DNA from 4 places in the Streptomyces sp. NPDC057682 genome. Region 1 is predicted to be linked to each of the others. Evidence: riboswitches for the same ligand, from Rfam matches in the RefSeq annotation. Region 1 holds a riboswitch; each other region holds the start of a gene.
The links. A riboswitch is a leader RNA that binds a small molecule or an ion and turns the genes downstream of it on or off. The one in region 1 is predicted to bind cobalamin.
Positions count from the first base shown of each region.

Region 1 (7,534 bases):
CGTCCGGCATCGCCCTGCTGCGACGCTCCGGCGCGAAGGCCATCCTCACCCTCGGCCCGCAGCCGGTCGCCGGAGCCCATGCGCTGATCATGGACCAGCGCGAGGTCGGCGACAGCGCGACCCGTCACCTTCTGGGACGCGGAAGGCGCCGGATCGGTGTGGTGATGCCCGAGGAACCGGAACTCGCGCTCTTCGCCGAGCCCCGGCTGGCCGGCGCCCGCCGGGCCGCCGAGGCCGACGGGGCCGCGGTCGAGGTCCTCCCCCTGCGCTACACGGAGGAATCGGCCGCCGAACTCGCCGCCCGCTGGCCCGTACTCGGCCTGGACGGCGTCTTCGCGTACGACGACACCTACGCGATGCTCCTGATGCGCGCCCTGCAGGACGCCGGAGTCTCCGTACCCGGAGACACCGCCCTCGTCGGTGCGGACGACTCCGTGCTGGGGCGGCTGCTGAGGCCGCGGCTGAGCAGCGTACGGATGGAACTGGCCACCGTGGAGCCGCTGGCCGACCTCGTCGACCGCCTCGTACGCCACCCCGGCACCGAGCCCGAACGGCACGATCTGCTGAGGGCCCGGACCGTCCCCCGGGAATCCAGCTGACCGGACCGCCCGACGGCGCGACGTGCGGGGTGGACCACTCGTGCTTAGCGTCGTGACCATGAGCCATCCGCAGAGTTACGAGATCCTGATCGTCCCCGCCTTCACCGACGGCAGGCCCGTGGTGGAGCAGGAGACCGGCACGGACGCACCCGAGGGCGGCGGTGGCGGCGGGACCGCGGCGGAGGATTCCGGAACGAAGGGGCCCGGCGGCGGGACCGCGGCGGAGGATTCCGGAGCGAAGGCGTCCGGCAGCGCCGCAGAGGCCACCGCCCGCCCGGAGGGCTCCGACAGCTCCGCCCGTGCGACGACGCACGGCGGGTCCGGCACCGGTTCCGCCGGTGGTTCCGGCACGCCCACGGGCGCCACCCGCGTGTCCGGAGGGGACACGGGCAATCTGGGCCCCGGTCCCGCCATCCGCTCGGCGGTCGTCGCCGCCACGGGCGAGATCGGCGAGTCGGGCTATCCGCGCTACGCGGGCGACGGAATGGTCGCGGACATCGACCCCGCGACGCACACCGTCGAGGCCCTGCTGGTCGACGGCGCCGAACTCGACTACGGACTCTCGGTCCGCCTCTCCGAGCGGAGCGTCGGGGGCTGAACCGCCCCGCGCAGGGCCACTACGGCGGTGTGGGGCCTACTTCTGGCCCTTCTGCTGCTCCTCGACGGACTTGCGGACCTCGTCCATGTCCAGCTTCCGGGCCTGGCCGATCACGTCCTCCAGGGCCGCCTCCGGCAGCGCGCCGGGCTGGGCGAACACGGCCACGTTGTCACGGACGATCATCAGCGTCGGAATGGACCGGATCTCGAACGCCGCCGCCAGCTCCTGCTGCGCCTCGGTGTCGACCTTCGCGAACACGAGGTCCTGGTGACGCTCGGACGCCGCGTCGTAGACCGGCGCGAACTGCCGGCACGGGCCGCACCAGGAAGCCCAGAAGTCGATCAGGACGAATTCGTTGTCACTGACCACCTGATCGAAGTTTTCCTTGGTGAGCTCAACCGTGCTCATGCTCTGCTCCCTCTTTTCCGTGTCCGTATCGACGTGTCCGGCACAACGGTGTCCGTGCGTCCGGTATTCCGCCTGCCCATGTGGCCGCCCCGCACACCCATGGCCAGAATGGGCCCATGACATCTGCCTCTGCTGTGGAGCCCCTCGCGTACGACGTCGTGGTCATCGGGGCGGGCCCGGTCGGTGAGAACGTGGCGGACCGGGCCCGCGCCGCCGGACTGAGCACCGCCGTCGTGGAGTCCGAGCTGGTCGGCGGTGAGTGCTCCTACTGGGCCTGCATGCCCAGCAAGGCCCTGCTGCGCCCCGTCGTGGCCCGTGCCGACGCCCGCCGCGTCCCCGGCCTCGCAGAAGCGGTGCGGGGCCCGCTGGACACCGCGGCGGTGCTCGCCCACCGGGACGCCTACGCCTCGCACTGGAAGGACGACGGACAGGTCGCCTGGCTGGAGGGGATCGGGGCGGTCGTCCACCGCGGACACGGCCGTCTGACCGGCCCCAGGGCGGTCACCGTCACGGCCCCCGACGGCACGGAGCACCCGCTCACCGCCCGGCACGCCGTGGCCCTCTGCACGGGCAGCCGGGCTGTCGTCCCCGGCCTGCCCGGCATCGACACGGTCCGCCCCTGGACCAGCCGGGAGGCCACGAGCGCCAAGGCGGTGCCGGACCGCCTGGTCGTCGTCGGCGGGGGAGTGGTGGGCGTCGAGATGGCCACGGTCTGGGGCGCCCTCGGATCCCAGGTCACCCTGCTCGTACGCGGCCGGGGGCTGCTGCCCCGGATGGAGCCCTTCGCCGGAGAGCTGGTCGCCGAGGCGCTGAGGGAGGCGGGCGCCGACCTCCGTACGGGTGTCTCCGCCACCTCCGTACGGCGGGCCGCCCCCGACGGACCCGTTGTCGTCACGCTCGACGACGGGGAGACCGTCGAGGCCGACGAGATCCTCTTCGCCACCGGCCGCGCCCCGCGCACCGACGACCTGGGCCTCGAAACGATCGGCCTGGAGCCCGGCTCCTGGCTCACCGTCGACGACAGCTGCCGCGTCGAGGGCACGCCCTGGCTCTACGCGGTCGGCGACGTCAACCACCGCGCCCTGCTGACGCACCAGGGCAAGTACCAGGCCAGGATCGCGGGCGCCGCCATCGCCGCCGGGGCGCGCCGGGAGGGCGCGGGCCCCGACGCGTCCCCCTGGGGCCCGTACACGGCAACGGCGGACCACGCGGCCGTGCCCCAGGTCGTCTTCACCGACCCCGAGGCGGCCTCCGTCGGCCTCACGCTGGCCGAGGCGGAACGGGCCGGCCACCGCGTCCGCGCCGTCGACTACGACCTGGCGGACGTCGCCGGAGCCGGGCTGTACGCGGACGGCTACCGCGGCCGGGCCCGCATGGTCGTCGACCTCGACCGGGAGATCCTGCGCGGGGTCACGTTCGTGGGCCCCGGCATCGGCGAGCTGCTGCACTCGGCCACGGTCGCCGTGGCCGGGGAGGTTCCCATCGACCGGCTGTGGCACGCGGTGCCCGCGTACCCGACGATCAGTGAGATCTGGCTGCGGCTGCTGGAGACGTACCGGGACAGCTGAGCGGCGGTGTCTACCGGGGTGCGAGGGGCCGCCCGCAGCGCAGGTTCCACCGCCCCGGCCGGCCACCGAGTTCGGTCAGGGTGAGCGGCGGGACATCGAGCCGCCAGAACGCGGCCACCGGTAGGCCGAGCGCGTGGACGGCCGCGGCCCGTACCACGGCGGGTTCCGCGACCGCCAGCATCCGGTCCCGGGCGGCCGCCCCGTCGGCGGCCAGGGCGTCGAGCCAGGCCCCGGCCCGCGCGCACAGGGCGAGCAGCGACTCACCGCCGTGCGGAGCGGCTCCGGGGTCCGCGAGCCAGTCGGCCACGGCGTCGGGCTCGCGCGCGGCCACCGTGTCCAGCCGCTCCCCGGCCCAGCCGCCCAACTCCCAGTCCCGGAGAGCTGGTTCGACGACGCAGTCGATGCCGAGGGCGTCGGCGGTCGCGGCGCAGCGCCGGGAGGGACCGGCCACGTACCGGTCGGCGTCCGGAACCTGCGCGGCGGCCGCCCGCGCCTGCCGGACCCCGGCCGCGTCGAGCGGCCCGTCCCCGGCGAAACGCGCCTCGCGCAGCCCCTGGTTCATCGCCGGTGAGATCAACATCACCCGTACCGTCTCCACCGCTCTCCTCTCCCTGAACAAGGGTCACTCGCCCGTGCCCACCTTGGCATCCGGCCTCCCCGGCACCCCCTTCGGGCACCGTGGCGGTGCCCGCGCACAGGCTGTATCGTCGCGACGACATGACGAGGGTGTGATGGAAGTCCGGTGGGAATCCGGCACGGTCGCGCCACTGTGTACCCGCACGCGTGCGGGAAGTCAGACCCGGCACCTTCGTCTCAGGCACCACGATCGGGACGCGTGTTCCCCCAGGAGGTTCTGCCATGGCACACTCTGCTGCCCCCACCACCGGCGCACCCGCCATCACCCCCATCTCGCTGAAGGCCCTGGCCCCTTGGGCCGCCTTCTTCGGCATCCTCATGCTGGTCCTGCTCTACTTCGTCGGAGCCGAGCAGGGCGCCACCGCGCTCATCTCCGGCGAGGGCGTGCACGAGTGGGTCCACGACGGACGCCACCTCCTCGGTTTCCCCTGCCACTGATCCGGCCGCACCGTCCAGGGGACACCCATGAACTCCATATCCGTACGAGCCCTGTTGGTCCGCGGCATGCTGGCCGGCCTGATCGCCGGTGCCTGCGCCCTGCTGGTCGCCTACTTCCTCGGTGAGTCGCGGGTCGACGCGGCCATCGCGCTCGAAGAGGCGCACGCGCACGGCCACGACCACGGCGGCGGCGAGGAACTCGTCAGCCGCACCCTCCAGTCCACCGCGGGTCTCGCCACCGGCGTCCTCGTCTTCGGGGTCGCCGTGGGCGGTATCGCCGCACTCGTCTTCTGCTACGCGCTCGGCCGCGCCGGCCGGTTCGGGCCGAGGGCCACGGCGGCACTGATCGCGGGCGCGGCGCTGCTCGCGGTGTACGTCGTGCCGTTCCTGAAGTACCCGGCGAACCCGCCGGCCGTCGGCAACCCCGACACCATCGGAGAGCGCACCACGCTGTTCTTCCTGATGGTCGCTCTCAGCGTGCTGCTGGCCGCGGCGGCCGTCATCATCGGCAGACGGCTGGCCCCGCGCCTGGGCAACTGGAACGCGAGCATCGCCGCGGGCGCCGGCTATGTCCTGGTCATCGGCCTCGCGTACGCCTTTCTCCCCTCGTACAACGAGGTGGGCGGGGACTTCCCGGCCTCACTGCTCTGGGAGTTCCGCCTGGCCACGCTGGCGGTCCAGGTCACCCTGTGGACCGCCTTCGGCCTGGTCTTCGGCGCTCTGGCGGAACGGCTGCTCGTGCCGTCCCCGGACCGCGAGGCGGCCCGGAAAGGCAAGGCGAACCGGACGGCGGCCATGACCGGCTGACGCCCGACCGGACGCGGAAGGAGCCCGCCGGACCGTTCCCGGCGGGCTCGTTCCGTTGATCGGGTGTGTTGATCGGGCGCGTTGAACGGATCTGTCGGACGGGTGCGCGGGACGGGTGCCCCGCTCAACCGTGGTCGTCGACGCGGCCGTCCCAGTCGACCCGGTAGTGCTTCAGCCGCTCGTCCTGCTTCACGAACCGCATGCCGGCCGCGGTCATCACGTGCTGGGACGCGGTGTTGTCGAGGTCGGTGTCCCCGTGCACGCAGACGACGCCCTGTTCCCGGGCGAACCGGAGGAGGGCGCGCAGCGCCTCGGAGGCGTACCCCCTGCCCCGTACGGAGGGGACGAGCCCGTATCCGACCGTGACGTGACCCCGGCCGTCCGGCGCCCCGTGGAAGCCGATGCCCCCGACGACCAGCCCGTCCGCGCGGAGCCGTATCGCGTACGAACCGAACGGTGTGGGGTCACCGCTCGTCGCGCAGTCGGCGAGGAAGCGGGTGGCGGCGGCACGCTCGCCGGGGGAGGGGAAGCCGGGGGCCCACCGTTCCCCGGCGGCGGGGCCGCCCGCCGCCACCCGCTCGGCGTCGGCGACGGTCATCGGACGGAGCAGCAGACGCGCGGTGGAGAGATCGTTCATGCCGGTGGCGTATCACGCGCAGGGCCGGGCCCGCACCCCAATAGAAGGGGGGAGCGGGCCCGGCCCGGCACCGGAGGTGCGTCCCGTCACGGGCCGGGGCCGGGGCGCCGGACACGCCCGGGACCTCAGGCGTCACCCTTCGACGGGAAGTCCCCGGCGAGCGCGGCGGCCATCCGCAGATGGGTGTCGGCCTCGGCCTGCCTGCCCTGGCGCTCCAGCGTGCGTCCGAGCATCAGCCGGGCGTACTCCTCGACGGGGTCGCGCTCCAGGACGGCGCGCAGTTCCGTCTCGGCCCGGACGAGGCGCGCCGAGTGGTAGTAGGCGCGGGCCAGCAGCAGCCGCGGCGCGACCTGCTCGGGAACCTCGTCGACGAGACCGGTCAGGATCCGGGCGGCGGTGGTGTACTCCTTCGCTTCGAAGAAGAACAGGGCCCGCTCCCAGCGCTCGGCGGCGGTGCCGAACTCGTAGTAGGCGTCGCTCATGTGACCCCCTCGGTCGAAGGCGGCGGCCGGGCCGGTCCCGTACCTGTCCGTACGCCACAACACCGATAGATGGTTTAACATTCCACTAAATATTCGGCGTGGATTCCAGCCTGCCGGAGTCGCACGGGAATAGGTTGAGCGCCATGAGCAATCTCGATCGCCAGGCCGCACTCTCCGTCTGCGGAGGGAGGGGCTTCGTCGTCGCCGAGCCCGTACGCGAACTCCTCACCCCGCGCCACGTCCGGCTCGGTGAGTCGACCGAGGTCCGCAGACTGCTGCCGAACCTGGGCCGCCGCATGGTCGGCGCCTGGGCCTTCGTCGACCACTACGGCCCCGACGACATCGCCGACGAGCCCGGGATGCAGGTGCCGCCCCACCCGCACATGGGACTGCAGACCGTGAGCTGGCTGCACGAGGGCGAGGTCCTCCACCGCGACAGCCTCGGCAGCCTGGAGACGATCCGTCCCCGCGAACTCGGCCTGATGACCTCCGGCCGCGCGATCAGCCACTCCGAGGAGAGCCCCCGGCAGCACGCCGCCCTGCTCCACGGCGCCCAGCTCTGGGTCGCCCTCCCCGACGCCCACCGCGACGTCGAACCCCACTTCCAGCACCACACGGACCTGCCCACCGTGGTCGCCCCCGGCCTCACCGCCACGGTCATCCTCGGCACCCTCGACGGCGCCACCTCCCCCGGCACCGCCTACACCCCCATCGTCGGCGCCGACCTCGCCCTCACCCACGGAACCGAGGCCCGGCTCCCCCTGGACCCCGACTTCGAGTACGCCGTGCTCTCCATGTCCGGCGAGGCCGAGGTCGACGGCGTCCCCGTCCTCCCCGGCTCCATGCTCTACCTCGGCTGCGGCCGCACGGAACTCCCGCTGCGCGCGGAGTCCGACGCGGGGCTGATGCTGCTCGGCGGCGAGCCGTTCGAGGAGGAGATCATGATGTGGTGGAACTTCGTGGGCCGCACCCAGGACGAGATCGCGCAGGCGCGTGTGGCCTGGATGAACGGTGATCGGTTCGGCACCGTACATGGCTACGACGGCGCTCCGATCCCCGCGCCCGCCCTGCCGCCGGTGCCGTTGAAGGCGCGCGGTCGGGTGCGTTGACCTGCTCTTTCCCTTCGGTGGGGGTTCTCGTCACCCGTGGTCACGTGCGGGCGGAGGAGGGCCTCCACAGGGGGAGACGGAGGGGGCCTGGTCCTGGGCGTTCGCGTATGGCTGCGTGGTCATGTGTGACCTTGTTCGACCAGGTGTGTCAGGACGGATGCTGACCTTTTGCTGACTTTACTGACTTCCTGTCAGGTATGAGTCGAGTGCCGCTGTCGATGTCCCTCGCTGGTGGGTGCAGGAGGTTGGCAG
Region 1 covers NZ_JBHVIN010000005.1:71,150-78,683, forward strand. Annotated here, with positions in the region: gene ACFVDM_RS10165 (LacI family DNA-binding transcriptional regulator) at 1-599, shown strand, start outside; gene ACFVDM_RS10170 (hypothetical protein) at 658-1,197, shown strand; gene trxA (thioredoxin) at 1,234-1,605, opposite strand; gene ACFVDM_RS10180 (dihydrolipoyl dehydrogenase family protein) at 1,722-3,173, shown strand; gene ACFVDM_RS10185 (histidine phosphatase family protein) at 3,184-3,753, opposite strand; adenosylcobalamin (AdoCbl) riboswitch at 3,893-3,986, shown strand; gene ACFVDM_RS10190 (CbtB-domain containing protein) at 4,032-4,247, shown strand; gene ACFVDM_RS10195 (CbtA family protein) at 4,275-5,054, shown strand; gene ACFVDM_RS10200 (GNAT family N-acetyltransferase) at 5,179-5,691, opposite strand; gene ACFVDM_RS10205 (tetratricopeptide repeat protein) at 5,817-6,173, opposite strand; gene ACFVDM_RS10210 (pirin family protein) at 6,317-7,282, shown strand.

Region 2 (7,534 bases), on a different contig from region 1:
CAGCAGCTGGAGCTGGTGCTGGATGTCCAGATGGTTGGTCGGTTCGTCCAGCAGGAGTTCGCGCGGGCCCTGGGCGAGCGCGCGGGCGATCTGCACGCGCTGGCGCTCACCGCCGGACAGGGTGTGCCAGGACTGCGCGCGCCGCCCGGTGAGGCCGGTCCGCTCCAGCGCCGCGTCCACTGCGGCCTCGTCCTCGGGCGTCGGGGCCGACCAGGCGCGCCGGTGCGGGATGCGGCCGAGCCGTACGACGTCCACGACGTTCAGATCGGCCTCGGTGGCGGCGTGCTGGTCGACGACGGCGATGCGCCGGGCGGCCGCGCGCCGGCCGACGCGCGCGAGCGGATCGCCGTCGAGGGTGACCACGCCGGTCTCCGGGGCGAGCACCCCGGCCAGGATCCGCAGCAGGGTGGACTTGCCGGAGCCGTTCGGGCCGATCAGTCCGGTGGTGCCGCCGGGCGGCGGGGCGAGCGAGACGCCGTCCACGACGAGCCGGCCGCCCGCCCGGCGGGCCACCCGGTCGGCCCGCAGACCGCCCGGCTCCCCCGCGCTCACGGCGTCCGCCGGGTGCGGTGCAGGACCAGGACGAAGGCGGGGACGCCGATGAGGGCGGTGACGACGCCCACCGGGACCTCCTGGGGGTCGAGAACGGTACGGGCGAGGGTGTCGGCCCAGACCAGGAACACGGCACCGGCGAGCGCGGTGACGGGCAGCAGCCTGCGGTGCCCGGATCCGGTGAGCGCGCGGGCCGCGTGCGGCAGGACGAGGCCGACGAAGCCGATGGCCCCGGCCGCCGCCACCAGCGCGGCGGTCAGCAGCGCGGTCGCGCACAGCAGCACGATCCGGGTGCGTCCGACGCGGACGCCGAGGGCCGCCGCGGCGTCCTGGCCGAAGGCGAAGGCGTCGAGCGTACGGGCGTGGCCCAGACAGACCGCCAGGGTCGCGGCGAGGACCGCGGCGCACGTCCCGGTCTCGGTCCAGCCGACGCCCCCGAGCGAACCGAGCAGCCAGAAGAGCACGCCCCGGGTCTGCTCGGCGTCGGCTGCCGTCATCACGACGAAGGAGGTCAGCGCGGAGAAGAGCTGCATGGCGGCGACCCCGGACAGGACGACCCGGTCGGTGCTGCCACCGAGACTGTGGCTGAGCAGCATGACCAGGGCGAAGGAGCACAGGGCCCCGGCGAAGGCACCGGCCGACAGCGACACCGCTCCCCCGCCGGCCCCGAGGACGACGACGGCGACCGCTCCGGTGGAGGCCCCCGAGGAGACGCCGAGGACGAACGGGTCGGCGAGCGGATTGCGCAGCAGCGACTGCATGACCGTGCCGCAGACGGCGAGCCCCGCGCCGCACACCGCGGCGAGCAGCGTCCGGGGCATGCGCAGGTTCCAGATGATGCCGTCGCGGATCGGGGAGAGTTCCGGGGTGCCGAGGCCGAGGTGGGCTCCGACGGCGGACCAGACGTCGGCGACGGAGATCCGGGCGGGGCCGATCGTGACGGCGACGGCGACGGACAGGGCGAGCAGGAGCAGTCCGGCGGTCCAGCCCAGTCCGGCGCGCAGCGCCCGCCCCGCTCCGCGGACGGCCGGGCCGGCGGCCTCGCGCGCGGCCGCGGCCGGTGCGGTGCCGCTCATCCCGCGAGCCCGAAGGAGCGCAGCGCGGCCGCGACGCGTTCCACTCCCTCGACGGTGCGGATCGACGGGTTCATGGCCTGGCCGCTGAGCAGTACGTACCGCTTGTGGCGTACGGCGTCCATGGTCCGGGTGACGGGGTGGGACTCCAGGAAGGCGATCTTTCCGGCGGCGCTCTCGGCGGTCTGGGAGCGGCGGGTGAGGTCGCCGATGACCAGGACGGCCGGATCGCGGTCGGCGACGGTCTCCCAGTTGATCTGCGGCCATTCCTCGTGGGTGTCGTCGAAGACGTTCTTCGCGCCGAGTTCGCGGGTGATGATGCCGGGGGCCCCGCAGCAGCCGGCCAGGTACGGGGACGTGGAGTTGGCGAACCAGTACATCAGCGTGGTGCCGGAGGCGTCGACGGTCGCCGTGGCCTTCCGGATCCGTGCGCGGAGTGCGGCGATCAGTTTCTCGCCGCGTTCCGGGACGCCGAACACCCGGGCCAGTTCCCGTACTTCGGTGTAGACGCTGTCCATGCCGAGGGTGCCGGTACGCACCCCGTCGCCGTCCTTGCTGTTGTCCTTGGCGGTGCAGTCGGCGGGCGAGACGTAGGTGGGGACGCCCAGCTTCTCGAACTGTTCGCGCGGGGCGACGCCGCCCTTGGCCAGGGTGGAGGCGAAGGAGGCGCTGACGAAGTCGGGTTCCCGGTCCAGGACCTTCTCGGAGGAGGGCCGGTTGTCGGATATCCGGGGGACCGTGGCGTTGGCCTTCTCCAGGCCCTTCATCACCGGATCGGTCCAGGTGGCGGTCGCGGCCATCCGGTCGGCGAGGCCGAGCGCGAGCAGGATCTCGGCCGAGCCCTGGTCGACGGGGACGGCACGTTCGGGGGCGCGGTGCACGGTGACGGTGCGTCCGCAGTTGCCGAGGGTCACGGGGTAGCCGGCGGCGTCCCCGTTCCGGGCGGCGGGCGTGCGCCCTCCGGTGCCGCAGGCCGTCAGCAGGACGAGCGCGGCGGTGAGCAGGGCGGCGGTGCGGGCGTGGCCGGACAGGGGCGGCACGGAGTACCTCGTCGTCTCGGGGCCCATGCGCGGGGCCCGGGGTACGGACTCCGCGGCCCGGTCCGGACCGCGGGTGCCAGCAGGTCTTCGGACTCGGGTTCACGCGGACGGGGCGCCTTCCCGGGAAACCGTGGTCTCCCAGTGGCCGTGGCCCCGCCCGTCCCCCTCACCGCTGCGCGTCAGTTCCGGATTCGCACCGGATTCCCTGACTCCAGGCTGGAGTTCGACTGGCACCGGGCACGCTACCACGAGCTTCCGCGCAGCTCAGTGGCGGTGCGGGCCGGTGGCCGGGGAGCACGGCCCCCTGCCACCGGCCACCGCGCGGGCATCGGGACGCACCGGTCGCGGCAGGGCCCGCAGCTCACCGCCGGGGCGGTGGGCGGGATGCGCGACAAAGCGCCTCTGCCCGGTCACCCCTTGGGGCGAACCGATTCGCCACCGAAGCCGGGTGTCTCCTCGCGGAATGTCCCGGACAGGCCCGTCGGCGTCTCGGCGGACCGGGTGTTCCAGGAGGCCTCCGGGTCGTCGTAGGCGTCGGTGTACCGAGGACCCGCGATGGGCCAGTCCGCGAGGAGTTCGCCGGGCAGCGCGAAGGCCGCGGCCAGCTCCTGCAGATGGGGGGCCACGGCGGCGATCAGCTGCTCGACGGCGTCGGTCAGCCCTTCGACCTGGGCGGCGGTCAGCCGTCCGTCGGCGAGCAGGTCACCGCTGTTGCGGGCGATCCAGCGCAGGGCGAACAGCCGGGCCAGTTCGCCCAGCCGGTCGCGCGCCGGCCCCTCGGGCAGCTCCTCCAAGGCCTGCGCGTACGCCTCCGCCGCGTGGCGGTAGGCATGGGCCTCGACACCGCGCAGGGCGGGGCCGGACGCCGCGTTCCAGCGTTCCTTCGGGTCCTCGTGCGCCACCCGGGCCGTGCGGCCGGCCGCCCGTGCGAACCAGAGCTGTTCGATCCGCTCCAGCAGGGTGCCCAGGAAGCGGGGATCGGCGAGGTCGCCCGGCACCGGGAGGTCCGAGGGCTCCTGCCGGGCGCCCGTGACCGCGTCCATGAGGAGGCTCACGGCGGCGCGGGAGTGGATGGCCAGGTTGTCGCCCTCGGCGGTGATGGCGCCCTCGACCCCGGTGACCAGTTCGGTCATCCCGTTGTGCTCCAGCAGCCCCTGGGCGCCGCAGCGTTCACGGCTCTCGACGATCACGGAACGGGCCTGCCAGGTGATCCAGCCCTTGGCGACGTCGACCAGGCGCTCCGCCGCCGCGCGGTCGGCGGCGCCGGCCCGCTCCGCCCGCTCCCAGCGGTCGAGGGCGCGGCGGTGCAGCAGGCTCATCGCGAAGACGGTGGACATGGCCTCGGCGAGCGGGCCGTGGTGGCTGCGGTGGACCGAGACCGGGACGGGCGGGGCGCCGCGCCCGCCCGAGACGAAGCGGTGTCCGCCGTAGCGGACGGCGACGGCGAGCGTGGCGCGGGCCGAGCCCACCGCGCTGGCGCTCATACAGATCCGGCCGGCGGTGACCCGGCGGATGGAGACGAGGAATCGGCGCCTGCGGCCCTCGGTGTCGCTGCGGAACACCCGGTCCTCGCCGATCCGTCCCTGCACTCCGCCGAGCATCGCCCCACGCGGGACGAAGACGCTGTCGAAGGAGGTGAGGCAGTGGTCGACCGGGCTGCCCATCCGGGCGGGCAGCAGCCGCACCCGGATGCCGGGCAGGGCCCGGGTGGCGTCCGTGAGCGGGACCAGGAAGAGGAAGACGCCCTGGTCGACGCCCTCGACGACGAGCCGGGCGGCGACGAGCCCGGACTTGGGGCCGCCCGCCGGGCTGGTGTTCGGCATGAACTTCTGCGCACCGGCGTGCGGGGTGTGCAGGACGAAGCCGTCCCGGTCGGGGTCGTAGGCGGCGGTCGTCTCGACGGCGGCGGCGTCGTTCCCGTGCGCCACCTCCGTGCACAGGAAGGTGCCCATGCGGCGCAGCGCGAGGAAGTCCGAGAGATCGCGGGGGTGGTCGGAGTCGTGGTCCAGGAGGCTGCCGAGGAACAGGTTGTAGTGGATGCCCGCGACGGTGGCGAGCGCCGGGTCCACCGGGGCGAGCCATTCGTGCATGGCGGCCAGGGCGCGCGCGTCGCTCGCCGGGCGGGCGGCGCTGTCCAGGGCGTTGTTGAGGACGCGGAGCCGTCGGTGGGCGAGGGCGAGCCGTTCCCCGGGCGTGGGCCCGGGGGCCGGGCCGGTCGGGCGGCGAAACGGTTCGGTGGCCACGAGCCGCCGCCAGAAACCGTGTTCGCGGTGGGCGTCCGGGCCCAGGAGGACCCGGGTGAGCCGGTCCGTGACCGGCCGGGCCACGGCCTGCGCCGGACCCTCGGTGTCGAGAAGGGTGGTCATACGATGAAAACGAGCAGGAATCGGCCAGGACACCCGGAAACCTGCATAAGCGAGCGATTTCCGTACACCCGTGGGTGTCGGGTACCCTCCGCCCTCCGCCTCACCTGTTTGCAGCAGTCCGCCGCGCCCGCCGCCCGCCCAGGGCATCCCCTGGGTTCATGGAACGGGACCCCGACAAGCCGGACGCGGCGGGCGAGCACGCCGAACTCGAAGCGCTGCGCGTCCGGGTGGCGCAATTGGAGGCCGGGGCCCCGCGGAGCCACGGGCACCGCGTGCGCTCCTTCTTCGCGGTTCTGCTGGTGCTCGTGGCCGCCGTGCTCACCCCGCTGAGCATCGTGTCGAGTTGGGCGAGCGACGTCGCGGGGGACACGGACCGGTATACGGCGATGATGGATCCGCTCGCCTCCGACCCCGACGTCCAGGCGGCGGTGACCGACCGGGTCACCGCCGCGGTCATGGACCATCTGGATCTCGACGCGCTGCTGGCGGACGTGGCCCCCGCCGACCGCCCCGTCGTCGACAAGGCGCTCGGCAGGCTCGGCGATCCGCTCACGGCCGGGGTGACCTCGCTGGTGCGCGGCACGGTGGACCGCTTCGTCACCAGCGACGCCTTCGAGCAGGTCTGGCACGAGGTGAACGCGCGGGCCCACGCCTCCGTGGTCAAGGCCCTGACGGGGCAGGGCGGCGGGGCGGTGAAGCTGACCGACGACACCGTGACGCTCGACCTCGCCCCCGTCATCGACCAGGTCAAACAACGGCTGGTGGACCGGGGCCTGACGGTGGCGGGGAAGATCCCCGAGATCCACACCGACTACACGCTGCTGACCTCGGACGCGGTCGGCCGGGCCGAGAAGGGGTTCCGCGCCCTGCAGATCCTCGGGTTCTGGCTCCCGGTGGTGACGCTGGTGATCGCCGCGGGCGGGGTGCTGCTCGCGGTACGCCGCAGGCGGGCCCTGGTCACCGCGGCCCTGGCGGTCGCGACGGGTGCCGCACTGCTCGGCGTCGTGGTGTGGGCGGGGCGCGCGTTCTATCTCGACAGCCTGCCCTCGGACGTGTCGCAGCCGGCCGCGGGCGCGGTCTTCGACGCGCTGGCCGGATTCCTGCGCACCGGGGTCCGGCTGGTGGTGACGGTCGGCGTGGTGGTGGCGCTGGCCGCCTGGCTCACCGGCCGCGGCCGGGCGGCCACCCGGGTGCTGGCGATGTGGAGCGGCGGGATCGGCGCGGTGCGGCAGGCGGCGGGCTTCGCCGGGGGCCCGGTCGGGCGCTGGGTGCACCGGGCCCGGCGGCCGCTGAACTGGACGGTGGTCGTGGTGGCGGTCGCGGTGCTGGTGGCCTGGGACCGGCCGACGGGGCTGGTCACGGTGTGGATCACGCTGTGCGCGCTGGTCGCCCTCGCGGTGGTCGAGTTCCTCGACGACGACGGGGCGCCCCGCCTGGCGGCCCCGGTCTGACGGTACCGCCCGGGCCGATCTGTCATGTCCCGGTCGTCCAGTAATGCCTCGGTAACGGGGGGGCGGATACAACTCCCGCAGTGCGGCGACGCCGGGCGGTGAGGGGTGCAGCATTCTCCGGAGCCACCGCTCCGGCAGCGTCTCGCCGCACGATGACGGTGCCGCCGTCCCCGTGGGGGGTGGCGGTGGCACCGTCGCCCTCACTCCCGCCGTGGGCCGTGTCCGGAGGATCCCGTGACACCGCCCAGCGCCGCTTCCAGTTCCGCGGCGTCGGGCGGGCTGGCGCCGGCCCGGGAGACGGTCACGGCCGCCGAAGCCACCGCGTACCGAAGGACGTCGGTCACGGTGGCCCGGTCCGGCGACCGCAGCCGTTCCCGGGCGGCGGCCCCCAGCAGCCCCCGGCCGGCCAGCGCGTGCAGGACGCCGGACATGAAGGCGTCGCCCGCTCCGACCGTGTCCGCGACCGCGACGGGCGGCGCCTGTACGGTCAGCGGGCCCCCGGGCAGGAGCGCGCACGCGCCGTCCGCGCCCCGGGTGACCAGCACAAGGCGGGGACCCCGGCCCAGCCACCGTCCGGCGGCGCGCACCGGGTCCTCCCCCGGGTAGAGCCACGCGAGGTCCTCGTCGCTGGCCTTCACCACATCGGCGAGCGCGACGCAGTGCTCGACCCGGCGCACGGCCTCCGCGTGGTCGCCCATCAGCACCGGCCGCACATTGGGGTCGTAGCTGACGGTCGCCGCCGCCCGCAGCGACTCCACCGCCGCGAGCACCGTCGAGGACCCCGGTGCCGTGACGGCCGCGATCGATCCCGTGTGGACGTGCCCGGGTGTCCGGTCCGGCGCGACGGGGCCGAGCGACCAGCCGATCGCGAAGGCGTACGAGGCCCGGCCCGCGCCGTCCAGCGTCACGGCGGCGGACGGGGTGGCGACGTCGGCACCGTCGGTACGGACCTCGACGCCCGCGCCGGCCAGATGACCGCGGATCAGCCGCCCGTGCCCGTCCGCGCCGAGCTGGGTGAGCAGCGTCGTCGGGTGTCCCAGGCGGGCCAGTCC
Region 2 covers NZ_JBHVIN010000003.1:347,543-355,076, forward strand. Annotated here, with positions in the region: gene ACFVDM_RS06775 (ABC transporter ATP-binding protein) at 1-552, opposite strand, end outside; gene ACFVDM_RS06780 (FecCD family ABC transporter permease) at 549-1,628, opposite strand; gene ACFVDM_RS06785 (ABC transporter substrate-binding protein) at 1,625-2,692, opposite strand; cobalamin riboswitch at 2,726-2,912, opposite strand; gene ACFVDM_RS06790 (acyl-CoA dehydrogenase) at 3,076-5,031, opposite strand; gene ACFVDM_RS06795 (hypothetical protein) at 5,190-6,482, shown strand; gene ACFVDM_RS06800 (carbohydrate kinase) at 6,683-7,534, opposite strand, start outside.
Region 2: linked by a shared signal. The riboswitch ahead of ACFVDM_RS06785 (ABC transporter substrate-binding protein) and the one ahead of ACFVDM_RS10190 (CbtB-domain containing protein) in region 1 are both predicted to bind cobalamin.

Region 3 (7,534 bases), on a different contig from region 1:
GGAAGCAGAACTGCGCCTTCTCCCGGATCGACGGAATGTTCTCCACCGCCGCGAACGCCGCCGCCCGGTCGTCCGGATCGGGCAGATAGGTGTCGAGCAGCGTCAGATAGAACTGGACGTGCACGGCCTCCTCGAAGAGCTGCCGCGACAGATACAGCCGCGCCTCGGGGGAGTTGATGTGCTTGTACAGCGTCAGCACCAGATTGTTGGAGACGATCGAGTCCCCCGTCGCGAAGAACGCGACCAGCCGGCCGATCATGTGCTGCTCACCCGGTGAGAGCCGGGCCAGATCGGCCACGTCCGAGTGGAGGTCGACCTCCTCGACCGTCCAGGTGTTCTTGATCGCGTCCCGGTAGCGCTCGTAGAAGTCCGGGTAGCGCATCGGCCGCAGGGTCAGCTCGAAGCCCGGGTCCAGCAGGTTCTTGTGGTCGTCGGTGCTCACTGGCAGGCCTCGCAGGATTCGGGGTTTTCGAGGGAGCAGGCGATTGCGTCCGCGTCCGGCGCCGGCGCCTGCGCGGGGACGGCGGCGCCGGAGGCCGCACGCGCGATCCGGGTCGCCGGACGGGACCGCAGGTAGTACGTCGTCTTCAGCCCCTGCTTCCAGGCGTACGCGTACATCGAGGAGAGCTTGCCGATCGTCGGCGTCTCCAGGAACAGGTTGAGCGACTGGCTCTGGTCGAGGTACGGCGTACGGGCGGCCGCCATGTCGATCAGGCCGCGCTGCGGGATCTCCCACGCCGTGCGGTACAGCGCCCGCACCTCCTCGGGGATCCAGGCGAAACCCTGCACCGAGCCGCTCGCCTCGCGCAGCGCCTCACGGGTCCGCGCGTCCCAGACGCCGAGCGCCTTCAGCTCCTCCACCAGATAGCCGTTGACCTGGAGGAACTCACCGCTGAGCGTCTCGCGCTTGAACAGGTTGGAGACCTGCGGCTCGATGCACTCGTACACCCCGGCGATCGAGGCGATCGTCGCGGTCGGCGCGACGGCCAGCAGCAGCGCGTTGCGCATCCCGGTCCTCGCCAACCGGGCGCGCAGCGCCTCCCAGCGCTCCGGCCAGGCCGGCTCCGTGACGTAGTGGTCCGGGTGCAGCACACCGCGGGCGGCACGCGTCTCGGACCAGGCGGGGAGAGGGCCGGAGCGCTCCGCGAGATCGCACGACGCCTCGTACGCGGCGAGCATGATCCGCTCCGAGATCCGGGTGGACAGCGCACGGGCCTCCGCGGAGTCGAAGGGCAGCCGCAGCTTGAAGAAGACGTCCTGGAGCCCCATCGCGCCCAGCCCCACCGGGCGCCAGCGGGCGTTGGACCGGGCGGCCTGCTCGGTCGGGTAGAAGTTGATGTCGACGACCCGGTCCAGGAAGGTCACGGCTGTGCGGACGGTGGCGTCCAGCCGCTCCCAGTCGATCGTGCCGCCCTCGACGAACGCGCCCAGGTTGACCGAGCCCAGGTTGCAGACGGCCGTCTCGCCGTCGTCGGTGACCTCCAGGATCTCGGTGCACAGGTTCGAGGAGTGCACCACGCGGCCCGGCTCCGCCGTCTGGTTCGCGGTCCGGTTGGAGGCGTCCTTGAACGTCATCCAGCCCTGACCGGTCTGGGCCAGCGTCCGCATCATCCTGCCGTACAGCTCACGGGCCGGCAGGGTCCTGCGCGCCAGGCCGCGGGCCTCAGCGTCCCGGTAGGCCGCGTCGAACTCCTCGCCCCACAGGTCCACCAGTTCCGGCACGTCCGAAGGCGAGAACAGCGACCAGGCGCCGTCCGCCTCCACCCGGCGCATGAACTCGTCCGGGATCCAGTGCGCCAGATTGAGGTTGTGCGTGCGCCGCTGGTCCTCGCCGGTGTTGTCGCGCAGCTCCAGGAACTCCTCGATGTCCGCGTGCCAGGTCTCCAGGTAGACCGCGGCCGCGCCCTTGCGCCGGCCGCCCTGGTTCACCGCCGCCACGGAGGCGTCGAGCGTCTTCAGGAACGGCACGATGCCGTTGGAGTGCCCGTTGGTGCCGCGGATCAGCGAACCCCGGGCGCGGATGCGGGAGTACGGCAGACCGATGCCGCCCGCGTGCTTGGAGAGCCGCGCCACCTGGTGGTAGCGGTCGTAGATCGAGTCCAGCTCGTCGAGCGGCGAGTCCAGCAGATAGCAGGACGACATCTGCGGGTGGCGGGTGCCGGAGTTGAAGAGCGTGGGGGAGGAGGGCAGATAGTCCAGCCGGCTCATCAGCCCGTACAGCGCGGCGACCTCGTACAGCGCGCGCGCCGATTCGTCCTCGGCCAGTCCGGCGGCGACCCGCAGCATGAAGTGCTGGGGCGTCTCGACGACCTGGCGGGTGTGCGGGTGGCGCAGCAGATAGCGGCTGTGCAGGGTGCGCAGCCCGAAGTAGCCGAAGCGGTCGTCGGCGCCCTCGGCGAGCGCCCCCTCCACCAGCGCGTCCAGGGCGTCGGCGTGCCGGGCCACGAACGCGGCGGTGCGGTCCGCGATCAGTCCCTCGCGGTGGCCCACGGCGACCGAGGCGGAGAACGAGGTGGCGCCCTGCCCGGCCGCCTCCCGGGCGATGGCCAGGGTCAGCAGACGGGCGGCGAGCCGGGAGTAGGCGGGGTCCTCGGAGATGAGCCCCGCGGCGGCCTCGGTGGCCAGCGACCGCAGTTCGGCCTCGTCCGCGCGGGCGCTGCGGCCGCGCAGCGCGGCGGCGGCGACCCGTCCGGGGTCGGTGTCGGGCAGATCCGCGGTGAGCGCGGTCAGGGTCCGCAGCAGCGCGGCCCCCGGTCCGTCGTCCGTGGTTTCCGTTGACTCGGCCGCTGAGACCGGATCGGCTGGCGCGATGGTCACCTGGTGCTCTCCCTCGCTCGGCTCGGGGCCGTCGGGTGCGCGGGGGCAGCCGGGCGGAGCGGGGCCCGGACAGGGCGGCACTCCGTGCGGCGTCCACCGGCCCATCCACGAGGCCCGGACGTCTGGGCGCCCGGTTCGGTCGAGCCGGGCGCGCTGTCGGCAGGTCCTCGGACTGGAGGTGCGCGAAAGCACACCGAACACACCGTTGCGGGACAGTTCCGGATTCGCACCGGATTCCCCTGCGGCGACAGCGAGCATGAGCATACATGTGGGGGCCGCCGGATGAGGCAGCCCCCACATGTTGTGTCGTACGCGAACTCAGACGGAGGAGCGCAGCTCCAGCCGGTAGGTCAGCAGCTTCAGATCGTCGATCGGAGCCCAGTCCCGCTCGGGGGTGCGTACGAAGCCGAGGCGTTCGTAGATCCGGTGCGCGCCGCGCATGGTCGACTGGGTCGACAGGACCAGTCCCGTGACGCCTTCGGTGGCCCGTGCGCGGGCGACGCAGGCCCGTACGAGTGCCTCGCCCGCACCGGCCCCGCGCGCCTGCCGGGCGACCGCCAGCATCCGGAACTCCGCCTCGTCCGGCCGCGCGATGTCCGCCCAGGGGTTGCCGGGCGGCGCGTACGTGACCCCGCCCAGCACCCGCCCTCCGGCGTCCGCGGCCACCAGCACCTCGGCCTCGGCGGCCCGCCGGGCCACGTCGCGCAGCTTCAGCAGATACGGATCGCCGGTGCCGAAGTCCAGCAGATCGTCACCGAGATAGGCCTCGGCGGTGATCTCGCCGAGAAGGGCGTGCTCCGAGGGCTCGATCGGCCGGATCGTCATGTCCATGAGCGGAGTGTGCCCCACACCCCGGCCCGGTCCGCAACCGGGTTTCCGCGCCGCGCGCGAACGGGCCGCCGCGCCCCCGGCCCACGGGGGTGCGACGGCCCGTGACCTGGTGTCAGTGGCCGCCCGGCGCACCGGCGGTGGCCGGCGGGAGCACCTCGGTCACCCCCGGGTCGCCCGCGTCCGCGGTGTAGTCCTCCGGGGAGGTCTCGTCGACGCCGGCGGGGGCCTTCAGGGCGTTCAGCACGAACGTGAGGACCACCACGACGACGACGTTGAGCACGAAGGCGGTGAGACCGATGTAGCCGATCTCGCCGAGGCCCGGGATCTCCTTGGAGGAGCCGCCGAAGTGCTTCTGCGTCGGGCTCGCCACCCCGTACGCGGCGGCGGTGCCGTAGATCATGCCGACCGCCCAGCCGGCCAGCAGCGCCCAGCGGTGGAACCAGCGGGTGAAGAGCCCGCCGACCAGGGCCGGCATGGTCTGGAGGATCCAGATCCCGCCCAGCAGCTGGAAGTTGATCGCGACCGTCTTGTCCATGGTGAGGACGAAGGCGAGGGCGCCGACCTTCACCAGCAGCGACACCAGCTTGGAGACCTTGGTCTCCTGCTCGGGCGTCGCGTCGGGCTTCAGGAAGTCCTTGTAGATGTTGCGGGTGAACAGGTTGGCCGCCGCGATGGACATGATCGCGGCGGGCACCAGCGCGCCGATGCCGATGGCGGCGAAGGCCACGCCCGCGAACCAGTCCGGGAACATGTTCTCGAACAGCTGCGGGATCGCCAGCTGGCCGTTGTCCACCTTGACCCCGGCGGCGATCGCCATGAACCCGAGCAGGGCGAGCAGGCCCAGCATCAGCGAGTACAGCGGCAGGATCGTGGTGTTGCGGCGGATCACGTCACGGCTGCGGCTGGAGAGCGTCGCCGTGATCGAGTGCGGGTACATGAACAGCGCCAGCGCGGAGCCGAGTGCCAGCGTGGCGTATCCCCAGTGCCCGGCCTCGCCCGGGGCCAGCGCCCCGGTCGGCTTGCCGCCGGGCGGCCCGGCGAACTTGTCCGCGGCGGCGGAGAAGATGTCGTCGAAGCCGCCGAGCTTGATCGGGATGTAGATGATCGCCACGGCGATGACCAGGTAGATCAGCCCGTCCTTGACGAAGGCGATCAGTGCGGGCGCGCGCAGCCCGGAGGAGTAGGTGTACGCGGCGAGCACCGCGAAGGCGAGCAGCAGCGGCAGGTCCTTGACGAACCAGTTGGTGTTCTCGCCGCCGCCGACGCCCATCACGTCCAGCACCGCCTGGATGCCGACGAGTTGGAGCGCGATGTACGGCATGGTCGCCAGGATGCCGGTGACGGCGACCGCCAGCGAGAGCCCCTTGGAACCGAAGCGGCCGCGGACGAAGTCCGAGGTGGTGACGTAGCCGTGCTTGTGCGACACCGACCAGAGCCGGGGCAGGAAGGTGAAGATCAGCGGGTAGACCAGGATGGTGTAGGGCACCGCGAAGAAGCCGGCCGCGCCCGCCGCGTAGATCGCCGCCGGGACGGCGACGAAGGTGTACGCGGTGTAGAGGTCGCCGCCGAGCAGGAACCAGGTGACCCAGGTGCCGAACGACCGTCCGCCCAGGCCCCATTCGTCGAGGCTGGCCTCGTTCTCCGCCTTGCGCCAGCGGGCCGCCATGAAGCCCATGACGGTCACGGCCACGAAGAAGAAGATGAAGACGCCGAGCGCGACGCCGTTCACGCCGTCCTTCATGCCGACTCACCCCCCTTGCGGGCGCGCTGGTCGCGCTGCCACAGCTTGTACGCGATCATGGTGAGCGCCGTGGAGATGAGCACCCAGAGCATCTGGTACCAGTAGAAGAACGGGATCCCGATGAAGGTCGGGTCGATCTTCGCGTACGAACCGACCCACAGCATCGCCACGAACGGCGCGACGAGGCACAGGGCGATGACCACCCGGACCGGGGTGATGGTGGGTGGTTTCTCGTCAGGATCTGCTGACATGGCGGCGACTCCGTCCCCTCGCTGAGCACCTGTAATGCGCAGGAAATCTAGGGCAGTGTCCCGGCCACCGTCACCCCCCGTCCGCATTGCGGTCCGGCAACGGTCCTCGTGAGGCGTACGCCTGGCCGAAATGGGCTTATCTGTCGGGGAGTTGGTTCAGACCAATGAGGGGGTGGGGGCCGTTTCCGGGCAGCGGAAAGCCCCCGTGGAAGGGCTCCCACGGGGGCTTCGGTCCGGTGGCCGGAAGCGGCCGAGCCGGTCAGTCCAGCGGCCGCTTCAGACGCGCCACGAACTTGTACCGGTCGCCCCGGTAGACCGACCGCACCCACTCGACGGGCTCGCCCTGCCCGTCCAGCGAGTGACGGGACAGCATCAGCATCGGCAGGCCCACGTCCGTACCGAGCAGACCGGCCTCGCGCGGGGTGGCCAGCGAGGTCTCGATGGTCTCCTCGGCCTCGGCCAGCCGCACGTCGTACACCTCGGCCAGGGCCGTGTAGAGAGAGGTGTACTTCACGAGCGAACGCCGCAGCGCCGGGAAGCGCTTGGCCGAGAGATGGGTGGTCTCGATGGCCATCGGCTCGCCGCTGGCCAGGCGGAGCCGCTCGATCCGCAGCACCCGCCCGCCCGCGTTGATGTCGAGCAGCCCGGCCAGGGTGTCGTCGGCCGTCACATAGCCGATGTCCAGGAGCTGGGACGTGGGTTCCAGCCCCTGGGCGCGCATGTCCTCGGTGTACGAGGTCAGCTGCAGGGCCTGTGAGACCTTCGGCTTGGCGACGAAGGTCCCCTTCCCCTGGATGCGCTCCAGTCGGCCCTCCACGACCAGCTCCTGGAGCGCCTGGCGCACGGTGGTGCGCGAGGTGTCGAACTCGGCGGCCAGGGTCCGCTCCGGGGGCACGGGTGTGCCCGGCGGCATGGTGTCCGTCATGTCCAGGAGATGTCGCTTCAGCCGGTAGTACTTCGGGACGCGTGCGGTGCGCGTGCCCGCACCCGCGCCCGTCTCGTTCTCCGCACTGCCCCCGTCGGCACCCATGGCCCGCCTTCCCGACTGCTGCGTTGCTGCCGTCACCGGCTCCTCCGTCTGTCGCGGCTCACATGGTGGCACGGTCCGGTCACGGCTCGTCGCCCTCCCTCAGGTGTCGGTCCTATAACGGACGCGAGTGCACTTCTTATACACCCTTGACACCCCTAAAGGTCTAGGCCAAGCTCCCGGTACTGGTCTAAACCATTAAAGACCAGGTCCCAGCCCCAGCAGTACTCGTCGGCGTTGTCTTGCGTGGTGGCAGGGGGTTGCAGCATCCCTGAGGAGGGTGGCGTGAAGCGCAAGCTCATCGCGGCGATCGGCGTCGCGGGCATGTTGGTTTCCATCGCGGCGTGTGGGTCGGACGACGACAAGGCGTCGTCGAAGGACCCGAAGGACCGCAAGGAAACGCTCACTGTCTGGCTGATGTCGGACGCGCAGAGCACGTGGCCCGAACTGGTCAAGGACGTCAACAGCCAGTTCAAGGCGAAGTACCCCAACGTCAAGGTCAACGTCCAGTACCAGACCTGGGCGGACAAGGCCAAGAAGCTTGACGCCGCTCTGGCCGGCGACAAGTACCCGGACGTGGTCGAGCTCGGTAACACCGAGACGATGACCTACATCCTCAACGGGGCCCTCGGCGAGATCGACCCGAAGAAGTACGAGAACTCGGACACCTGGATCAAGGGTCTCAAGGACACCTGCTCCTTCGAGGGCAAGCAGTACTGCGTTCCTTACTACGCCGGCGCCCGCGTCGCGATCTACAACAAGGACATGTTCAAGGCCGGCACCGGCAAGGACACCCTCCCCGCCACCCAGGACGAGCTGACCGCCGCGCTCGACAAGATCGGCGAGAAGTACGGCAAGGACAAGGCG
Region 3 covers NZ_JBHVIN010000004.1:216,020-223,553, forward strand. Annotated here, with positions in the region: gene ACFVDM_RS08525 (ribonucleotide-diphosphate reductase subunit beta) at 1-382, opposite strand, end outside; gene ACFVDM_RS08530 (ribonucleoside-diphosphate reductase subunit alpha) at 439-2,817, opposite strand; cobalamin riboswitch at 2,958-3,088, opposite strand; gene ACFVDM_RS08535 (GNAT family N-acetyltransferase) at 3,136-3,648, opposite strand; gene mctP (monocarboxylate uptake permease MctP) at 3,761-5,389, opposite strand; gene ACFVDM_RS08545 (DUF3311 domain-containing protein) at 5,386-5,640, opposite strand; gene ACFVDM_RS08550 (GntR family transcriptional regulator) at 5,900-6,670, opposite strand; gene ACFVDM_RS08555 (sugar ABC transporter substrate-binding protein) at 6,953-7,534, shown strand, end outside.
Region 3: linked by a shared signal. The riboswitch ahead of ACFVDM_RS08530 (ribonucleoside-diphosphate reductase subunit alpha) and the one ahead of ACFVDM_RS10190 (CbtB-domain containing protein) in region 1 are both predicted to bind cobalamin.

Region 4 (7,534 bases), on a different contig from region 1:
CAGCTCTAGTGTTCGATTTCACGAACGGTTTCCACGACACCGCCAACGCGATGGCCACGACCATCTCGACCGGCGCCCTCAAACCCAAGACAGCGGTGGCCATGTCCGCCGTTCTCAACCTCGTCGGCGCGTTCCTGTCGGTGGAGGTCGCCAAGACGATCTCCGGCGGGATCATCAATGAAGACGGGCTCAGAACCGAGGTCATCTTCGCGGCGCTCGTCGGCGCCATCCTGTGGAATCTGCTGACCTGGCTGGTCGGCCTGCCCTCCAGTTCCTCCCACGCCCTGTTCGGCGGCCTCATCGGCGCCGCGGTGATGTCCGCGGGCTGGTCCTCCGTCGACGGCGGCACCGTCGTCACCAAGGTGCTGCTCCCCGCGGTCGCCGCCCCGATCGTCGCCGGTGTCGCCGCGCTCCTGGCCACCCGGCTGACGTACCGGATCGGCGGGCGGATCCAGGGCGAGGCCCAGGAGAAGGCCACCGCCAAGGGCTACCGGGCGGGCCAGATCGCCTCGGCCGGCCTGGTCTCCCTCGCCCACGGCACCAACGACGCGCAGAAGACCATGGGCATCATCACCCTCGCCCTGGTCACCGGCGGTGTCCTCTCCCCCGGCTCCAACCCGCCGGTCTGGGTGATCGTGAGCGCCGGTCTCGCCATCGCGATGGGCACCTACCTCGGCGGCTGGCGCATCATCCGCACCATGGGCAGCGGGCTGACGGAGCTCAAGCCGCCGCAGGGCTTCGCCGCCCAGACCAGCGCGGCCACCGTCATCCTGGCCTCCTCGCACCTCGGCTTCTCCCTCTCCACCACCCAGTCCTGCTCCGGCGCCGTGATGGGCGCGGGCCTCGGCCGTCAGGGGGGCGTGGTCCGCTGGTCCACCGCCACCCGGATGTTCGTCGCCTGGGGCCTGACCCTGCCGGCCGCCGGTCTGGTCGGCGCGGGCGCCGAGTTCGTCACCAAGCAGGGCACCTGGGGCGTCGTCGTCGTGGCGGCGCTGCTGGTCGCCGGCTCCGGCGCGATCTGGGCGCTCTCGCGCCGCAAGCCCGTCGGCCACGACGATGTCGCCCCGTCCGGCGCGCAGTCCGCGCCGGACGCCGAACCGGCCGGAGTCGTGACCACCGCCATCGCGGCCGTCAGCCCGCCGCCCACGCTCGCCGCCCAGCCCGACCTGTCGGCGACCCTCCCGTCCCCGGCCGCGCCCGTCGCCGCCGACCCGGCCCGACCCGCCACGGTGTAAGGACAGACACATGCACATCGACTGGGCAGCACTCGGCACCGTCTTCGGCGTCTCCCTCGTCACCACCGTCGCTCTCGTGGGCCTGTTCACCCTCGGCATCGTCGGCCTCTCCAAGCAGCCGGAACCGGCCGCGCGGGGCGGCGCGGCGGGCGGTTCGGTCCTGCTGGCCCGCGCCGGCGGGTACGTCTGCTTCGGACTGTGCGCGGCGGCGGTCGCGTACGGGATCTATCTGATCGTCGCCTGAGGGCCGTACGCCCTCTCCGACCCCCACCGGGCCGGGCACCCTTCACGGGTGTCCGGCCCGGTGTGTGTCCGCCCACACCGCGCCCCCGCAGGTCAACGGCAAGTTGACGGGTGTTCGCGGAGCGTGGTGGACTGCCGGAGCCATTACGGCGACAGCAGAGGAAGCCGGTGCGAATCCGGCGCGGTCCCGCCACTGTCACCGGGGAGCGGTCTCCCCTCTCGGAAGTCACGGTCCACCAGGACCGGAAGGCCGGGAGACCGCGGATCCGGGAGCCAGGAGACTCTGGTCGCCGTCTCGTCGAACCAGGGCGCGGACCCTGAGTGAGGACATATCGCCATGCCCGGCCCCGTCGCGACCCCTTCCCCGCCGCTTCCCCGTACCGGGGCCCGCCGAGGCGCCACGGCCGGCTGACCCGTGCGTGCCGATCGCGTCTTCGCGTACGGCGCCACGGCCGGGATGATCGGCGATCTGCTGCTCGGTGACCCCCGCAGGGGCCATCCGGTGGCCGCCTTCGGGCGGGCCGCGGCGGACGTCGAACGCCTGCTGTGGCGCGACCACCGGGGGTGGGGCGCACTGCACACCCTGGTCTGCGCCGGCGGCGCCGCCGGGGCCGCCGCACTGGCCTCCCGCGCCCTGCGCCACCACCCCGCCGCCTCCGTCGCCCTGACGGCGGCCGCCACCTGGTCCGTCGTCGGGGGCACCTCCCTGGGCCGCGAGGCGCGGGCCATCGGCGGCGCGCTGGCCGCCGGGGACATCGAGGGGGCCCGGGAGCGGCTGCCGCATCTGTGCGGCCGCGACCCGCAGTCCCTGGACGGTCCGCAGATCGCCCGCGCGGTGGTGGAGTCCGTCGCCGAGAACACCTCGGACGCCGTCGTCGGCGCCCTGGTGTGGGGGGCGCTGGGCGGAGTCCCCGGGCTCGTCGGTTTCCGGGCCGTCAACACGCTGGACGCCATGGTGGGCCACACCTCGCCCCGCTACCGGCGCTACGGCTGGGCCTCCGCCCGTCTCGACGACGTGGCCGGCTGGCCCGGCGCCCGGCTGACGGCCCTGCTCGCCACCGCCGCCGGAGGGGCGCCGCGTGCGGCGGTCCGGGCCTGGCGGGCGGACGCCTCCCGGCATCCGAGTCCCAACGCGGGCCCGGTGGAGGCCGCGTTCGCGGGGGCGCTCGGCGTACGGCTCGGCGGCACGCTCGCCTACGGCGGCCGGGTCGAGCACCGTCCCGTGCTCAACGGCGCGGCGGGCCGGGCGGTGGAGACCGCCGACATCGCACGCGCGGTGCGGCTCTCGCGCCGGGTCGGCACGCTGGCGCTCGGCGTCGGCGTCGCGGCCCGGCTGGGCAGCGGGCTCGTCGCCCGGCGACTGGCCCGGGGCCGTACCTCCCCCTCCCCCACGGCCGGAAGGAACCGGACATGAGCGGCGGACTGCTGGTCGCCGGGACCACATCGGACGCGGGCAAGAGCGTCGTCACGGCGGGCATCTGCCGCTGGCTGGTGCGCCGGGGCGTGAAGGTGGCGCCCTTCAAGGCGCAGAACATGTCGCTGAACTCCTTCGTGACCCGTGAGTGCGCCGAGATCGGGCGGGCCCAGGCCATGCAGGCGCAGGCCGCCCGCGTCGAGCCGACCGCCCTGATGAACCCGGTGCTCCTCAAGCCCGGCGGCGACCGCTCCAGCCAGGTGGTGCTGATGGGACGCCCGGTCGGCGAGATGAGCGCCCGCGGCTACCACGGAGGCCGGCAGGAGTCCCTGCTGTCCACCGTCACGGACTGCCTGGAGCAGCTGCGGAGCACGTACGACGCGGTGATCTGCGAGGGCGCCGGCAGCCCGGCCGAGATCAATCTGCGCCGCACCGACATCGTGAACATGGGCATCGCGCGGGCGGCCCGTTTCCCGGTGGTGGTCGTCGGCGACATCGACCGGGGCGGGGTCTTCGCCTCGTTCTTCGGGACGACGGCGCTGCTCTCGCCCGAGGACCAGGAGCTGATCGCCGGGTATCTGGTGAACAAGTTCCGCGGCGACGTCTCGCTGCTGGAGCCGGGGCTCGACATGCTGCGGGAGCTGACGGGCCGGCCGTCCTACGGGGTGCTGCCCTTCGCGCACGGTCTGGGCATCGACGAGGAGGACGGGCTGCGGGTGTCCCTGCGCGGTGCCGTACGCGAGTCGGTGGTGGCCCCGCCGCACGGGGAGGACGTCCTGCGCGTGGCCGTGTGCGCGGTGCCGCTGATGTCGAACTTCACCGATGTCGACGCGCTGGCCGCCGAGCCGGGCGTCGTCGTGCGGTTCGTGGACCGCGCGGAGGAGCTGGCCGACGCCGATCTCGTCGTCGTGCCCGGCACCCGGGGCACCGTGAAGGCGCTGGCCTGGCTGCGCGAGCGCGGACTGGCCGACGCGCTGCTGCGACGGGCGGCCGAGGGCCGTCCGGTGCTCGGGATCTGCGGCGGCTACCAGATCCTCGGGACACGGATCGAGGACGAGGTGGAGTCGCGCGCCGGGCGCGTCGAGGGGCTGGGGCTGCTTCCGGTCCAAATCCGCTTCGACCGCGAGAAGACCCTCGCCCGGCCGTCCGGCGAGGCGCTGGGCGCCCCGGTCGAGGGGTACGAGATCCACCACGGCGTCGCGGACGTGCGCGGCGGCGACCCCTTCCTCACCGACGGCCGGGGCCGCCCGCTGGACGGCTGCCGTTCCGGCTCCGTCTGGGGCACCCACTGGCACGGCTCGCTGGAGAGCGACGCCTTCCGGCGCGCCTTCCTCACCGAGGTCGCACGGGCCTCGGGGCGCCGTTTCGTCCCCGCCCCCGGCACCTGTTTCGCCGCGCTCCGCGAGGAACAGCTCGACCGCCTCGGCGATCTGATCGAGGAGCACGCGGACACCGACGCGCTGTGGCGGCTCATCGAGTCGGGCGCGCCGTCCGGGCTGCCGTTCGTTCCGCCGGGTGCGCCCGCATCCCCCGCCCAGGAGGTCATGTGAGTACGCCCTACCCCTTCACCGCGATCGTCGGACAGGACGACCTGCGCCTCGGGCTGCTGCTCAACGCGGTGAGCCCGGCCGTCGGCGGAGTCCTCGTCCGGGGCGAGAAGGGCACCGCCAAGTCCACCGCCGTCCGGGCGCTGGCCGCGCTGATGCCCGAGGTCCGTGTCGTCCCCGGCTGCCGGTTCTCCTGCGCCCCGGACGCCCCCGACCCGGCGTGTCCGGACGGCCCGCACCCCTCCGGGACCGGCGTGGCGCGGCCCGCCCGCACGGTCGAACTGCCCGTCGGCGCCTCCGAGGACCGGCTCGTCGGGGCCCTGGACATCGAACGGGCGCTGGCCGAGGGCGTGAAGTCCTTCGAGCCGGGGCTGCTGGCCGAGGCGCACCGGGGGATCCTCTACGTCGACGAGGTCAACCTCCTCCACGACCATCTGGTCGACCTGCTGCTGGACGCGGCGGCGATGGGCGCGTCGTACGTGGAGCGCGAGGGCGTCTCCGTGCGGCATGCCGCGCGGTTCCTGCTCGTCGGCACGATGAATCCGGAGGAGGGCGAGCTGCGCCCGCAGCTGCTCGACCGGTTCGGGCTGACCGTGGAGGTCGCCGCGTCCCGGGACACCGACCTGCGGGTCGAGGTGGTGCGGCGGCGGCTGGCGTACGACGACGATCCGGCGGGTTTCGCCGCCCGGTGGGCGGACGAGGAGGCGGCGCTGCGGGAGCGGATCACGGCCGCGCGGGCGCTGCTGCCGGAGGTGCGGCTGGGCGACCGGGCGCTGCGTCAGATCGCGGCGACGTGCGCGGCGTTCGAGGTCGACGGGATGCGGGCCGACATCGTGATGGCCCGGACGGCGACGGCGCTGGCCGCCTGGGCGGGGCGTACGGACGTGCTGGCCGAGGACGTGCGGCAGGCCGCCCTGCTGGCGCTCCCCCACCGCCGCCGGCGCAACCCCTTCGACGCGCCGGGGCTCGACGAGGACAAGCTCGACGACACGCTGGAGGAGAACGGCGGCGGGGACGACGATCCGGAGCCGGACGGCCCCGGTGGCGGCGGCCGGCCGCCCCGGGGGGACGGTCCCGACACGCCGCCGGAGCCCGGGGCCGGGGCGGACGACACGCCCGGAGCGGCCGGTGACGGGCCGTCGGAACCGGCTCCCTCGCTGCCCGGACAGGGCGGTGAACAGGCACCGGCGCGGGCCGGTGAGCCGTTCCGGACGAAGGCGCTGAGCGTGCCGGGGCTGGGCGAGGGCGCGGCGGGGCGGCGGTCCCGGGCGCGTTCCGCGCAGGGGCGGACGACCGGGGACCGGCGGCCGCGGGGCGGGCTGACGGCGCTTCATCTGGCCGCGACGGTACGGGCCGCCGCCCCGCACCAGCGGGCGCGGGGCCGGTCGGGTCCGGGGCTGGTGGTGCGGCGGGACGATCTGCGGCAGGCGGTGCGGGAGGGGCGCGAGGGCAATCTCGTGCTGTTCGTCGTGGACGCCTCGGGGTCGATGGCGGCGCGGCAGCGGATGGGAGCGGTGAAGGGCGCGGCGCTCTCGCTGCTGCTGGACGCCTATCAGCGGCGGGACAAGGTGGGGCTGATCGCCTTCCGGGGGCGGGGCGCGGAGCTGGTGCTGCCGCCGACCTCCTCGGTGGACGCCGCGGCGGCCCGGCTGGAGCTGCTGGCGACCGGGGGCCGCTCCCCGGTGGCGGCCGGGCTGCTGAAGGCGCATGAGGTGCTGCGGGTGGAACGGCTGCGCGATCCCTCGCGCCGGCCGCTGCTGGTGGTACTGACGGACGGGCGGGCGACCGGCGGACCGGAGCCGCTGGCGCTGGCCGCGCGGGCGGCCCGGCTGCACGCGGCCGCGGGCACCGCGTCGGTCGTCGTGGACTGCGAGGCGGGGCCGGTCCGGCTGGGACTGGCCGGGGTGCTCGCCAATGAGCTGGGCGGCACCGCCGTCACGCTCGACGAGCTGCGGGCCGACACCGTCGCCGGGCTGGTCAAGGACGTGACGAACACCCTCAGGAGGGCCGCGTAATGCCGCAGGGACAGCCGGACAGCGTGCCGGACGACGGACTCACCACGCGTCAGCGGCGCAACCGCCCGCTGCTGATGGTGCACACCGGCACCGGCAAGGGGAAGTCGACGGCCGCCTTCGGGACGGCGCTGCGCGCCTGGAACCAGGGGTGGTCCGTCGGGGTGTTCCAGTTCGTGAAGTCGGCGAAGTGGAAGGTCGGCGAGGAGAACGCGCTGAAGGTCCTCGGGGCGAGCGGCGAGGGCGGTTCCGTCACCTGGCACAAGATGGGCGAGGGCTGGTCCTGGGTCCAGCGCGACGACCAGAGCGACAACGAGGCGAAGGCCCGCGAGGGCTGGGAGCAGGTCAAGCGCGATCTGGCGGCCGAGACGTACCGGCTGTACGTGCTCGACGAGTTCGCCTATCCGCTGCACTGGGGGTGGATCGACACGGACGAGGTCGTCGAGGTGCTGCGGAGCCGGCCCGGCACCCAGCATGTGGTGATCACCGGGCGCAACGCGCCGGCCGCCCTGCTGGAGGCGGCGGACCTGGTGACGGAGATGACGAAGGTCAAGCACCCGATGGACGCCGGGCAGAAGGGCCAGAGGGGCATCGAGTGGTGAACGTCCCCCGGCTGGTCGTGGCCGCGCCCTCGTCCGGGAGCGGCAAGACGACCGTGGCGACGGGTCTGATGGCGGCGCTGACGGGCCGCGGGCTCGCCGTGTCCGGGCACAAGGTCGGCCCGGACTACATCGATCCGGGCTACCACACGCTGGCGACCGGCCGTCCGGGACGCAATCTCGACGCGTACCTGTGCGATCCGGACCTCGTCGCGCCGCTGTTCCTGCACGGGGCGCGGGGCTGCGACCTGGCGGTGGTCGAGGGGGTCATGGGGCTGTACGACGGGGCCTCGGGGCAGGGCGAGCTGGCGTCCACCGCGCACGTCGCCAAACTGCTGCGGGCCCCGGTGGTGCTGGTCGTGGACGCGTCCTCGCAGTCGCGGTCCGTGGCGGCGCTGGTGCACGGCTTCGCCTCGTGGGATCCGCGGGTGCGCATCGGCGGGGTGATCCTCAACAAGGTCGGGACGGACCGGCACGAGGCGCT
Region 4 covers NZ_JBHVIN010000023.1:60,286-67,819, forward strand. Annotated here, with positions in the region: gene ACFVDM_RS33515 (anion permease) at 1-1,235, shown strand, start outside; gene ACFVDM_RS33520 (hypothetical protein) at 1,246-1,479, shown strand; cobalamin riboswitch at 1,636-1,762, shown strand; gene ACFVDM_RS33525 (cobalamin biosynthesis protein) at 1,894-2,892, shown strand; gene ACFVDM_RS33530 (cobyric acid synthase) at 2,889-4,442, shown strand; gene ACFVDM_RS33535 (putative cobaltochelatase) at 4,439-6,454, shown strand; gene cobO (cob(I)yrinic acid a,c-diamide adenosyltransferase) at 6,454-7,053, shown strand; gene ACFVDM_RS33545 (cobyrinate a,c-diamide synthase) at 7,047-7,534, shown strand, end outside.
Region 4: linked by a shared signal. The riboswitch ahead of ACFVDM_RS33525 (cobalamin biosynthesis protein) and the one ahead of ACFVDM_RS10190 (CbtB-domain containing protein) in region 1 are both predicted to bind cobalamin.